One region of the Streptomyces sp. CS113 genome, then DNA from elsewhere that is predicted to be linked to it. Evidence: riboswitches for the same ligand, from Rfam matches in the RefSeq annotation. Region 1 holds a riboswitch; the other holds the start of a gene.
The links. Region 1 has a riboswitch for glycine ahead of gcvT (glycine cleavage system aminomethyltransferase GcvT). Riboswitches for the same ligand answer to the same signal wherever they lie in the genome.
Positions count from the first base shown of each region.

Region 1 (5,721 bases):
AAGTTCACGTAGTAGTGCAGGACCGCCGGGATGATGCCGGCCGCGCCGTTGGTGGGGGCGGTCACGACCCGGCCGCCGGCCGCGTTCTCCTCGTTCACGGCCATGGCGTAGAGGGTGATCCACTCCATGGCCAGGGCCAGCGGGTCGCCCTCGGAGCGCAGCTTGCGCGCGGTGTTCGCGGCGCGGCGGCGGACCTTCAGACCGCCCGGCAGGATGCCCTCGCGGGTCATGCCGCGGTCCACGCAGGCCCGCATCACGCGCCAGATCTCCAGCAGGCCCTCGCGGATCTCGTCCTCGTCGCGCCAGGCCCGCTCGTTCTCCAGCATCAGCGCGGAGATGGACAGGCCCGTCTCGCGGGCCAGGCGCAGCAGCTCGTCGCCGGTGCGGAAGGGGTACTTCAGGACGGTGTCGTCCAGGACTATGCGGTCCGCGCCCACCGCGTCCTCGTCGACGACGAAGCCGCCGCCGACCGAGTAGTAGGTCTTGGTCAGCACCTCGGTGCCGTCGGCGCCGTACGCCCACAGGGTCATGCCGTTGGCGTGGTAGGGGAGGGCCTTGCGGCGGTGCAGGACCATGTCGTCGTCGTAGGCGAAGGCGATCTCGTGCTCGCCGAGGAGGCGGATGCGGCCCGCGGCCTTGATCTTCTCGACGCGGTCGTCGGCCGTCTCCACGTCCACCGTGCGCGGCGAGTCGCCCTCCAGGCCGAGCAGCACCGCCTTGGGCGTGCCGTGGCCGTGGCCGGTGGCGCCGAGCGAGCCGTACAGCTCGGCCCGGACCGAGGCGACGGAGTCCAGCAGCTCCTCGTTGCGCAGGCGGCGGGCGAACATGCGGGCCGCGCGCATCGGGCCGACCGTGTGCGAGCTCGACGGGCCGATGCCGATCGAGAACAGGTCGAAGACCGAGATGGCCACGGGGACTCCTCAGAACGGGGGTGGTGCGGAGGGGGTGCCGAGGGGCGGGGCGCCCGGCCGCTTGTGGCGGATGCGGCGTCCCACCCCTCGGGTGCGGTGTCTACTTGTTCAGACCCGGGTACAGCGGGTGCTTGTCGGCCAGGGCCTTCACCCGGGCCTTGAGCGCCTCGGCGTCGTAGGACGGCTTCAGCGCCTCGGCGATCACGTCCGCGACCTCGGCGAAGTCCTCGGCGGTGAAGCCGCGGGTCGCCAGGGCCGGCGTACCGATGCGCAGACCGGAGGTCACCATCGGCGGGCGCGGGTCGTTCGGGACGGCGTTGCGGTTGACCGTGATGCCGACCTCGTGGAGGCGGTCCTCGGCCTGCTGCCCGTCCAGCTCGGAGTCGCGCAGGTCGACCAGGACCAGGTGGACGTCCGTGCCGCCGGTCAGGACGGAGACGCCCGCGGCCTTCGCGTCGTCCCGCACCAGGCGCTCGGCCAGGATGCGGGCACCCTCCAGCGTACGGCCCTGGCGCTCCTTGAAGTCCTCGCTCGCGGCGACCTTGAAGGCGACGGCCTTCGCGGCGACCACGTGCTCCAGCGGGCCACCCTGCTGACCGGGGAAGACGGCGGAGTTGATCTTCTTGGCCAGCTCGGCCGTGGAGAGGATCACACCGCCGCGCGGGCCGCCCAGCGTCTTGTGGGTGGTGGTGGTCACCACGTGCGCGTGCGGGACCGGGTTCGGGTGCAGGCCCGCCGCGACCAGGCCGGCGAAGTGCGCCATGTCGACCATCAGGTACGCGCCGACCTCGTCCGCGACCTTGCGGAACGCGGCGAAGTCCAGCTGACGCGGGTAGGCCGACCAGCCGGCCACGATCAGCTTCGGCTTGGTCTCCTTGGCCAGGCGCTCCACCTCGGCCATGTCGACCTGGCCGTCGTCGCCGACGTGGTAGGGGACGACGTTGTAGAGCTTGCCGGAGAAGTTGATCTTCATGCCGTGGGTCAGGTGCCCGCCGTGGGCGAGGTTCAGACCCATGATCGTGTCGCCGGGCTTGAGCAGCGCGAACATCGCGGCCGCGTTGGCCTGGGCGCCCGAGTGCGGCTGCACGTTGGCGTGCTCGGCGCCGAAGAGCGCCTTGACCCGGTCGATGGCGATCTGCTCGACCACGTCGACGTGCTCGCAGCCGCCGTAGTAGCGGCGGCCGGGGTAGCCCTCGGCGTACTTGTTGGTGAGGACCGAGCCCTGGGCCTCCATGACCGCGACCGGGGCGAAGTTCTCCGAGGCGATCATCTCGAGGGTGGACTGCTGGCGGTCCAGCTCGGCGTCGACGGCGGCGGCGACGTCGGGGTCCAGCTCGTGCAGGGGTGTGTTCAGAAGCGACATGCGGTCGGGACTCCTCAGCCGGCGGTGAAGGCGGTGTACTCGTCGGCGGAGAGCAGGTCGGCCGGCTCGTCCGTGATCCGCACCTTGAACAGCCAGCCGCCCTCGAAGGGGGCGCTGTTCACCAGCGACGGGTCGTTGACGACGTCCTCGTTGACCGCGGTGACCTCACCGGAGACGGGGGAGTACAGGTCGGAGACGGACTTGGTCGACTCCAGTTCGCCGCAGGTCTCGCCCGCGGTCACCGAGTCGCCGACCTCGGGAAGCTGCACGAAGACGACGTCACCGAGCGCGTTGGCCGCGTGCTCCGTGATGCCGACCGTCGAGGCGCCGTCCTCGGCGCCCGACAGCCACTCGTGCTCCTTGCTGTAGCGCAGCTGCTGGGGGTTGCTCATGGCCTGAATTCTCCTGTACGCGAGGAAGTGGCTGGTGAAGGGGGTGGTGGGGCGGGGGTGCGCCCGGTGCGACGCGGGGGGCTGCCGGGGAGGGCCGCCGCCCAGTGTCTACTTCTGGCGCTTGTAGAACGGCAGCGCCACGACCTCGTACGGCTCGTGGCTGCCCCGGATGTCCACGCCGACGCCCTCGGTGCCGGGAGCCGCGTGCGCGGGGTCGACGTACGCCATGGCGATCGGCTTGCCCAGCGTCGGGGACGGGGCGCCGGAGGTGACCTCGCCGATCACTTCGCCGCCGGCGACGACCGGGTACCCGGCGCGCGGCACCCGGCGGCCCTCGGCGACCAGGCCGACCAGGACGCGGGGCGGGTTCTGCTCCGCCCGGGAAGCGGCCTCGGTCAGCGCGGCGCGCCCGACGAAGTCGCCCTCCTTCTCGAACTTCACCACCCGGCCCAGACCGGCGTCGAACGGCGTCAGCGCGGTCGACAGCTCGTTGCCGTACAGCGGCATGCCCGCCTCCAGGCGGAGCGTGTCCCGGCAGGACAGGCCGCACGCGATCAGCCCGGCGCCCTCACCCGCCTTGGTCAGCGCCTGCCACAGCTCGACGGCGTGCTCCGGCTTCACGAACAGCTCGAAGCCGTCCTCGCCGGTGTAACCGGTGCGCGCGATCAGCGCCGGGACGCCGGCGACCGTGCCGGGCAGACCGGCGTAGTACTTCAGGCCGTCCAGGTCGGCGTCGGTGAGCGACGCGAGGATGCCCGGGGACTCGGGGCCCTGCACGGCGAGCAGCGCGTAGGCGTCCCGGTCGTCGCGCACCTCGGCGTCGAAGCCGGCCGCCCGCTCGGTCAGCGCGTCCAGCACGACCTGGGCGTTGGAGGCGTTGGCGACCACCATGTACTGAGAAGACGCGGCCTCGGTCCCACCGAGCCGGTAGACGATCAGGTCGTCCAGGATGCCGCCGTCCTCGCGGCAGATCATGGTGTAGCGGGCCCTGCCCGGCTTCACGCTGCCGATGTTGCCGACCAGCGCGAAGTTCAGCAGCTCGGCCGCCTGCGGCCCGCTGACGGTGATCTCACCCATGTGCGAGAGGTCGAAGAGACCGGCGCGGGTGCGCACCGCGACGTGCTCCTCGCGCTCGGAGCCGTAGCGCAGGGGCATGTCCCAGCCGGCGAAGTCGGTCATCGTCGCGCCCAGGGCGCGATGCGTGGCATCGAGCGCGGTACGGCGCAGTTCGGTACTGCTCATCGGTCGGTCGTCTCCCAGGACAGGACGGGGCGAGGTCGGTCCTCCCCATCTGTCATCGGAACCTGAGAGGTTCGCCGCGGCCACCGGAGTACGGCGATCAGGGCTTGCACCTTGGGTGGGACCGCCGTCGGGGGCGGTCCGCTTTTCAGATGTGCCTCGCCCGCGCGGTAACGGGGCCTGAGAGATTCAAGGGAGGGACTTGCTCCTTCGGCGCCCCGGCGCGGCCGGGGACTCTCCCGCGCGGATTCAAACGGCCGGTATGCAGTTGGCGCCGCCATCATTGCACGCCTGGCTCATCCGTGGGCAGAGCTGTTCTTGTAACCGGCTTGTGGCAGTAAGCGAACGAAAACGCGAGACCCGCGCATTACCTTCTCTTTACACTCGACGGGGAGGTACTCGTGTACCGCCCCAGGGGAGGACGATCACGGTGAACAGGACCACGGCGTACGCCACGACCTCGGGACTCGCGCTGCCCAAGCAGCCCGCCGCCCCGGCCCCCGAGGCATGCGCCCCACTGCCCGCACCCGTCGTCCGCGACCTGAGGGACCGCGACGGCCGCAGCCCGCACGCCCTGCTCTTCGGACCCCGGGACCTGGTGGTGATCACCGGTCTGCCCGGCAGCGGCAAGTCCACGCTGATGCGGCGCACCGTGCGCGGCGCTCGCATCGACTCCCAGGACACCCGCGACCGCTGGGACCAGCGCATGCCGCGTCTCCTGCCGTACGCGCTCTACCGCCCCCTCGTCCGCCTCGCCCACTACGCGGGGCTGCGCCGCGCGCTGCGCTCCGGCGAGGGCGTCGTCGTGCACGACTGCGGCACCCAGGCCTGGGTGCGCGGCTGGCTGGCCCGCGAGGCCCGCCGCCGGAAGGGCACCCTGCACCTGCTGCTCCTCGACGTCGCTCCCGGCGAGGCCCTGGCCGGCCAGCGCGAGCGCGGCCGGGGCGTCTCGCGGTACGCGTTCCTGCGGCACCGCACCGCCAACTCCCGCCTGCTGCGCGCGGTGACCGACGGCACCCTGCCCGCCGGCTGTACCTCGGCGGTCGTCCTGGACCGGGCGGCGGCCGACACCCTCCGCCGGATCGCCTTCACGGGGTGACGCACGGTAGGGCACCGGGATCGAACGGGTTAGCCTTTCAGCCACGAACGGCGGTACCAGGCAGGCGGTAGGTAGGCAGATGGACTTCCCGGCACAGGCGCACCCCCACCCGCACGGCGGGTGGCCAGGCAACGAGCTGGAGGAGGTGCTGTCCGCATCCCTCGGCATCGCCTCGGCCGGTGGCCGGATCGTGGAGGTCCTCGGCCGCAGCTTCCTGTGGATACCCCTGCCGAACGGCGGCGGCCCGCACAGCGGCCCGCTCGACCTGCCCTCGCTGGAGATCGACGGCCAGGCCTACGTGCCGGTGTTCAGCTCCGAGGAGCAGTTGCGCCAGGTCGCCGGGGCGCACATGGCGTACACCATCGCCCCCGCCGCGGACTTCGCCCGCGGCCTGCCCCCGCAGGTCGGCATCGCGGTGAACCCGGAGGGCGTGGTCGGCATCCCGCTGCCGCCGCCCGCCGTGGCCGAGCTGTGCCGGGCCGGGCGCACCCCGCTGGACGGGCCCTCCTCCGGCGGCCGGGTCCGCCTCTTCGAGCCGGACTGGCAGGACGACCCGGTGGACTTCCTGGCCGCGGCCTCCGCCGAGTTCGCCGCCACCGGCGTCGTACGCAGCGCGCGCCGCTGCCTGGCCGCCGTGGAGACCGCCGACCCGGTCCTGTTCGTCGGCGTCGAACTCACCCACTGGGAGGGCGACGCCCGCGCCCTCCCGCTGGACGC
Region 1 is NZ_KZ195574.1:2,717,335-2,723,055, reverse strand. It holds gene B9W62_RS11705 (L-serine ammonia-lyase) at 1-911, opposite strand, end outside; gene glyA (serine hydroxymethyltransferase) at 1,012-2,274, opposite strand; gene gcvH (glycine cleavage system protein GcvH) at 2,289-2,666, opposite strand; gene gcvT (glycine cleavage system aminomethyltransferase GcvT) at 2,775-3,908, opposite strand; glycine riboswitch at 4,064-4,157, opposite strand; gene B9W62_RS11685 (AAA family ATPase) at 4,336-5,004, shown strand; gene B9W62_RS11680 (enhanced serine sensitivity protein SseB) at 5,084-5,721, shown strand, end outside.

Region 2 (5,721 bases), 4.5 Mb from region 1:
CCCGGTCGGCGTCGTCTTCCAGGACTACCTGCTCTTCCCGCACCTGACCGCCCTCGACAACGTGGCCTTCGGACCGCGCTGCCGAGGTGCGGGCAAGGCGGAGGCACGGACGCAGGCCGCGGCGTGGCTGGAGCGGATGGGTCTCGCCGAGCACGCGGGTGCCAAACCGCGCCGCCTCTCCGGAGGGCAGGCCCAGCGCGTCGCCTTGGCCCGCGCCCTGGCCACCCACCCGCGACTGCTGCTCCTGGACGAGCCCCTGGCGGCCCTGGACGCCCGGACCCGGCTGGAGGTGCGGGCCCGGCTCCGCCGCCATCTCGCCGCGTTCGAGGCCGTCGCCGTGTTGGTCACGCACGACCCGCTGGACGCCATGGTGCTGGCCGACCGGCTGGTCGTGGTGGAGGACGGCGCGGTCGTCCAGGAGGGCGGGCCCGCCGACATCGCCCGCCGGCCCCGTACGGACTACATCGCGCAGCTGGTCGGCCTGAACCTGTACCGGGGCCGGGCGGAGGGCCACACCGTGCGACTCGGCACGGGCCCCGCGATCACCACCAGCGAGGATCTCGCGGGCCCGGTCTTCGTCGCGTTCCCGCCGAGCGCCGTGACCCTGTACGGCGCGCGTCCCACCGGGTCCAGCGCCCGCAACCTGTGGCGCTGCGAGGTCGCGGGGATGGAGAGCCGCGGCGACCAGATCCGCGTGGGCCTCACCGGGGAACTCGCGCTCGCCGCCGACCTCACCACGGTCGCCGCGGCCGAGCTGGGCCTCCACCTGGGCGCACCGGTGTGGGCGACGGTCAAGGCGACGCAGACCCATGCATACCCGGCATAAGATCCTTGGCCGGGCCAGGGGGTGTCGTTTGGATCAGGCCGGCCGCGGCCGGCGGTGCCTTGTGGCCGACCCCGGCAAGATCCAAACGACACCCCCTACGGTGCCCCCATGAGCCTGAGCATCCGCAACCAGCTCCCCGGCACCGTCACCGCCGTCACCCCGGGCGAGGCCATGGCTACGGTCGGGGTCCGTCTCTCCGGCGGCCAGGACCTCACCGCGGCGATCACCCGGGAGTCGGCCGAGGACCTCGCACTCGCCCCCGGCAGCGCCGTACGGGCCCTGGTGAAGTCCACGGAGGTGGCGCTGGCCACCGGGCGCTTCGAGGGCCTGTCCATCCGCAACCGGCTGCCGGGCACGGTCACCGCCGTCACCACCGGCGCGGCGATGGTCTCCGTCGCGGTCGCCGTCGAGGGCGCCGAGCTGACGGCCGCCATCACCCGGCAGGCCGCCGACGACCTGGGGCTGTCCGTCGGCGTGCCCGTGGTCGCGCTGGTCAAGTCGACGGAGGTGTCGCTCGCCACGGCCTGAGACGCGGACAGGCCCCGCCCGGACACCGCGTCTCCGCGGCCCGGACGGGGCCTGTCCCCCTTATGCGGCGGGACTCAGTCCTCGTACGCGTCCAGCGGCGGGCAGGAGCAGACCAGGTTCCGGTCGCCGTAGGCCTGGTCGATGCGGCGCACCGGCGGCCAGTACTTGTCGGCGGCGGACACCCCGGCCGGGAAGACGGCCTCCTCGCGCGTGTACGCGTGGTCCCACTCGCCGCCCAGCGCGCCCGCGGTGTGCGGGGCGCCGCGCAGCGGGTTGTCGTCGGCGGGCCAGGCGCCGGAGCCGACCTTCTCGATCTCCGCGCGGATGGCGATCATCGCCTCGCAGAACCGGTCCAGCTCGGCCAGGTCCTCGGACTCGGTCGGCTCGATCATCAGCGTGCCGGCCACCGGGAAGGACATCGTCGGCGCGTGGAAGCCGTAGTCGATCAGCCGCTTGGCGACGTCGTCGACGCTCACGCCGGTCGCCTTGGTCAGCGGGCGCAGGTCGATGATGCACTCGTGCGCCACCAGCCCGCCGGGACCGTTGTAGAGCACCGGGAAGTGCGGCTCCAGGCGCTTGGCGATGTAGTTGGCGGACAGCACGGCCACCTGCGTGGCCCGCTTGAGGCCCTCGCCGCCCATCAGCCGGACGTACGACCAGGAGATCGGCAGGATGCCGGCCGAGCCCCACGGCGCCGCCGAGATCGGACCGACACCGGTCTGCGGACCGGCCGCGGGCTGCAACGGGTGGTTGGGCAGGTACGGCGCCAGGTGCGACCGTACGGCCACGGGGCCGACGCCGGGACCGCCGCCGCCGTGCGGGATGCAGAAGGTCTTGTGCAGGTTCAGGTGGGAGACGTCGCCGCCGAAGTGGCCGGGCTTGGCGAGGCCGACCAGGGCGTTGAGGTTGGCGCCGTCCACGTAGACCTGGCCGCCGGCGTCGTGCACCTGCGCGCAGATGTCGGCGACGTGCTCCTCGAACACACCGTGCGTGGAGGGGTAGGTGATCATCAGCACGGCCAGCTCGTCGCGGTGCTTCTCGATCTTGGCCCGCAGGTCCTCGACGTCGATCTCGCCGTCCTCGGCGGTCTTGACGACGACGACCTTCATGCCCGCCATGACGGCGCTGGCGGCGTTGGTGCCGTGCGCGGAGGACGGGATGAGGCAGACGGTGCGCTGCTCGTCGCCGTTGGCCCGGTGGTAGCCGCGTACGGCGAGCAGGCCGGCGAACTCGCCCTGCGACCCGGCGTTGGGCTGGAGCGAGACTTTGTCGTACCCGGTGACCTCGGCGAGCCGCTCCTCCAGCTCGCGGATGAGGGTCAGGTAGCCCTGCGCCTGGTCGGCGGGGGCGAAGGGGTGCAGCGCGCCGAACTCGGGCCAGGTGACCGGCTCCATCTCGGTGGTCGCGTTGAGCTTCATCGTGCAGGAGCCCAGCGGGATCATGCCGCGGTCCAGCGCGTAGTCCCGGTCGGCGAGGCGGCGCAGGTAGCGCAGCATCGCGGTCTCGGAGCGGTGCTGGTGGAAGACGGGGTGGGTCAGGAAGTCGTCGGTGCGCAGCAGCGACTCGGGCAGCGCCTCCCCGCTCTCCGCGTCCAGCGACTCGATGTCGCCCTCGACGCCGAAGGCGTGCCACACGCCGCCGACCTGGGCCCGCGTGGTGGTCTCGTCGCAGGCGAACGACACGTGGTCGGCGTCGACGAGCCGCAGGTTGATGCCGTTCTCGCGGGCGGCGTGGACGATCGCGGCGGCCCGGCCGGGCACCCGCGCGGTGACCGTGTCGAAGTAGGCGCCGTGGACGATCTCGACACCGCCCTCGGCGAGTCCGGCGGCGGTGATCGTGGCGTAGCGGTGGGTGCGCCGCGCGATGGCCCGCAGGCCCTCGGGGCCGTGGTAGACGGCGTACATGCCGGCCATGACGGCGAGCAGCACCTGCGCGGTGCAGATGTTGCTGGTGGCCTTCTCGCGGCGGATGTGCTGCTCGCGGGTTTGCAGGGCCAGGCGGTAGGCCTTGTTGCCGTCCGCGTCGACCGAGACGCCGACCAGGCGGCCGGGCAGGCTGCGGGCGAACTTCTCGTGCACCGCCATGAAGCCGGCGTGCGGTCCGCCGAAGCCCATCGGCACGCCGAAGCGCTGGGTGGTGCCCACGGCGATGTCCGCGCCCAGCTCGCCGGGCGAGGTGAGCAGCGTGAGGGCGAGCAGATCGGCGGCGACGGTGACGAGAGCGCCCAGCTCGTGCGCCCGGTCGATCACCGGCTTGATGTCGCGGACGGCTCCGGAGGCGCCCGGGTACTGGATCAGGACGCCGTTGATCTCGCGCTCGGCGACCTCGGCGGGGATGCCCTCGCTCAGGTCGGCGACGACGACCTCGACGCCGGTCGGCTCGGCACGGGTCTGTATCACGGCGACGGTCTGCGGCAGCGTGTCCGCGTCGACCAGGAACAGGCCCTTCTTGTTCTTGCCCATGCGCCGGGACAGGGCCATCGCCTCGGCGGCGGCGGTGCCCTCGTCGAGCAGCGAGGCACCGGAGGTGGGCAGGCCGGTCAGCTCGGCGACCATGGTCTGGAAGTTCAGGAGGGCCTCGAGCCGGCCCTGGGAGATCTCCGGCTGGTACGGCGTGTACGCCGTGTACCAGGACGGGTTCTCCATGACGTTGCGCAGGATGACCGGCGGGGTGAAGGTGCCGTAGTAGCCGAGGCCGATCATGGAGTCGAGGACCTGGTTGCGGTCGGCCAGGGAGCGCAGCTCGGCCAGCACCTCGGCCTCGGAGCGCGCGCCCGGCAGGTCCAGCCGGTCGGCGTTCTTGATCACATCCGGCACCGCGGCGGCCGTCAGTTCGTCGAGCGAACCGTAACCGACCTGCGCGAGCATCTTGGCCCGGGCCTCGTGGTCGGGGCCGATGTGGCGCTGCTCGAAGGGCATGGCCTGTTCGAGCTCGGAGAGCGGAGTGCGGTGGGCGGTCATTGCGGAGGCCTCCTGGTCTGACGACCTTCGAGGGGCACCACGGCGCGGGTACCCGGACGGCCTCCCCCTCTGTCATCTCAACCTGAGAGCTTCACCGGGCGAGCCCTGGGGCTCTCCCGGCTTTCACCGTCGGTGAGAGCGGAAGCCGTCGACACCCGCTCTGCTTTCCAGAGTGACCTCGTCCGTGCGGTACGTGAGCCTGAGAGATTCCGGGGAGGATTTGCTCCTTCGGCGCCTCCGGTGGTGTCCGGAGGACTCTCCCGCGCGGGGTCAGCAGCCGTTTGCCAGCGTACCAGCGAGGCCGCCGCACGGACTTCGAGTGGCCGACCGAGCCCTTGTGCCTTTTTGTAGTACTTACGGATGATTAGGCGGCTGGTGCGACCACATCCGGCCCAGTGGTGCGATCAAGTGGAGGGCCCCGTGCGTACTGACATCGATCCGCGGAACCTGATCGGCCGCAAGGCGTTCGACCGCGACGGCACCAGGATCGGCACCGTGGACGAGGTCTACCTCGACGATGCCACCGGCGTCCCCGAGTGGGCGGCGATACGGACCGGCCTCTTCAGCAGGGACGCCTTCGTCCCCCTGGAGCCCAGCGAGCTGGTCGACGGCGCCCTGCGCGTGCCCTTCGACCGGGCCCTGATCAAGGAGGCGCCCGACTTCGGCGTCGGCCGGCACCTCTCGCCGGAACAGGAACTCCAGCTGTACCACCACTACGGCTTGGACGTGGCCGCCGGTCCCCCGCCCCCCGACCACGACTTCGGCAAGCTGGCCGGCAGGGGCAACGACGACGGCTGACCGCCCTCGCCACCCTCGCCGCCCTCCGCGGCGGCGACCAGCGGCAGCGGATCCGCCGGTGTCAGCTCCGGGTCGTCCACCGGGAAGGTCCGCACCCGCCCGACCTCCGAGTACGGCGTCTCGAATCGCACGGTGACCCGCCCGAGACCGCTGCCCTGCACCCAGCCGTGCCCCAGCTCCGTGTGCCGCACGTCGTGCCCCGCCGGCCACCGCCGCTCGGTGGGCGAGGGTCTGTGCTCCTCGGCGGGCGCGGTCTCGGGCTCCTCGGCCAGTTCCTCGGCCCGCCCCTCCGCGGCCTGCGCGAACAGGTCCTCCTGCGTGTAGTCGGCGAGCCCGCTGACTCCCACGCCGAGCAGCCGCACGCCGCCCGTGGTGTCCACCGAGTCCAGCAGTCGCGCGGCCGCCTCGCGCACCACCGCGGGGTCGTCGGTGGGCCCGCGCAGGGTCTCGGAGCGGGTCAGCGTGGAGAAGTCGTATCTGCGCACCTTGAGCACGATGGTCCGCCCGGACAGGCCGGAGGCGCGCAGCCGCCGCACGCAGCGGTCCGCGAGCCGTCCCACCTCGACGCCGACCCGCACCCGGTCGTGGATGTCCACGTCGTAGGTGTCC
Region 2 is NZ_KZ195574.1:7,208,609-7,214,329, reverse strand. It holds gene B9W62_RS32460 (ABC transporter ATP-binding protein) at 1-826, shown strand, start outside; gene B9W62_RS32455 (TOBE domain-containing protein) at 935-1,354, shown strand; gene gcvP (aminomethyl-transferring glycine dehydrogenase) at 1,429-4,314, opposite strand; glycine riboswitch at 4,492-4,587, opposite strand; gene B9W62_RS32445 (PRC-barrel domain-containing protein) at 4,735-5,112, shown strand; gene B9W62_RS32440 (DNA polymerase IV) at 5,028-5,721, opposite strand, start outside.
Region 2: it holds a riboswitch for glycine, as region 1 does, so the genes downstream of both, gcvP (aminomethyl-transferring glycine dehydrogenase) here and gcvT (glycine cleavage system aminomethyltransferase GcvT) in region 1, are expected to answer to the same signal.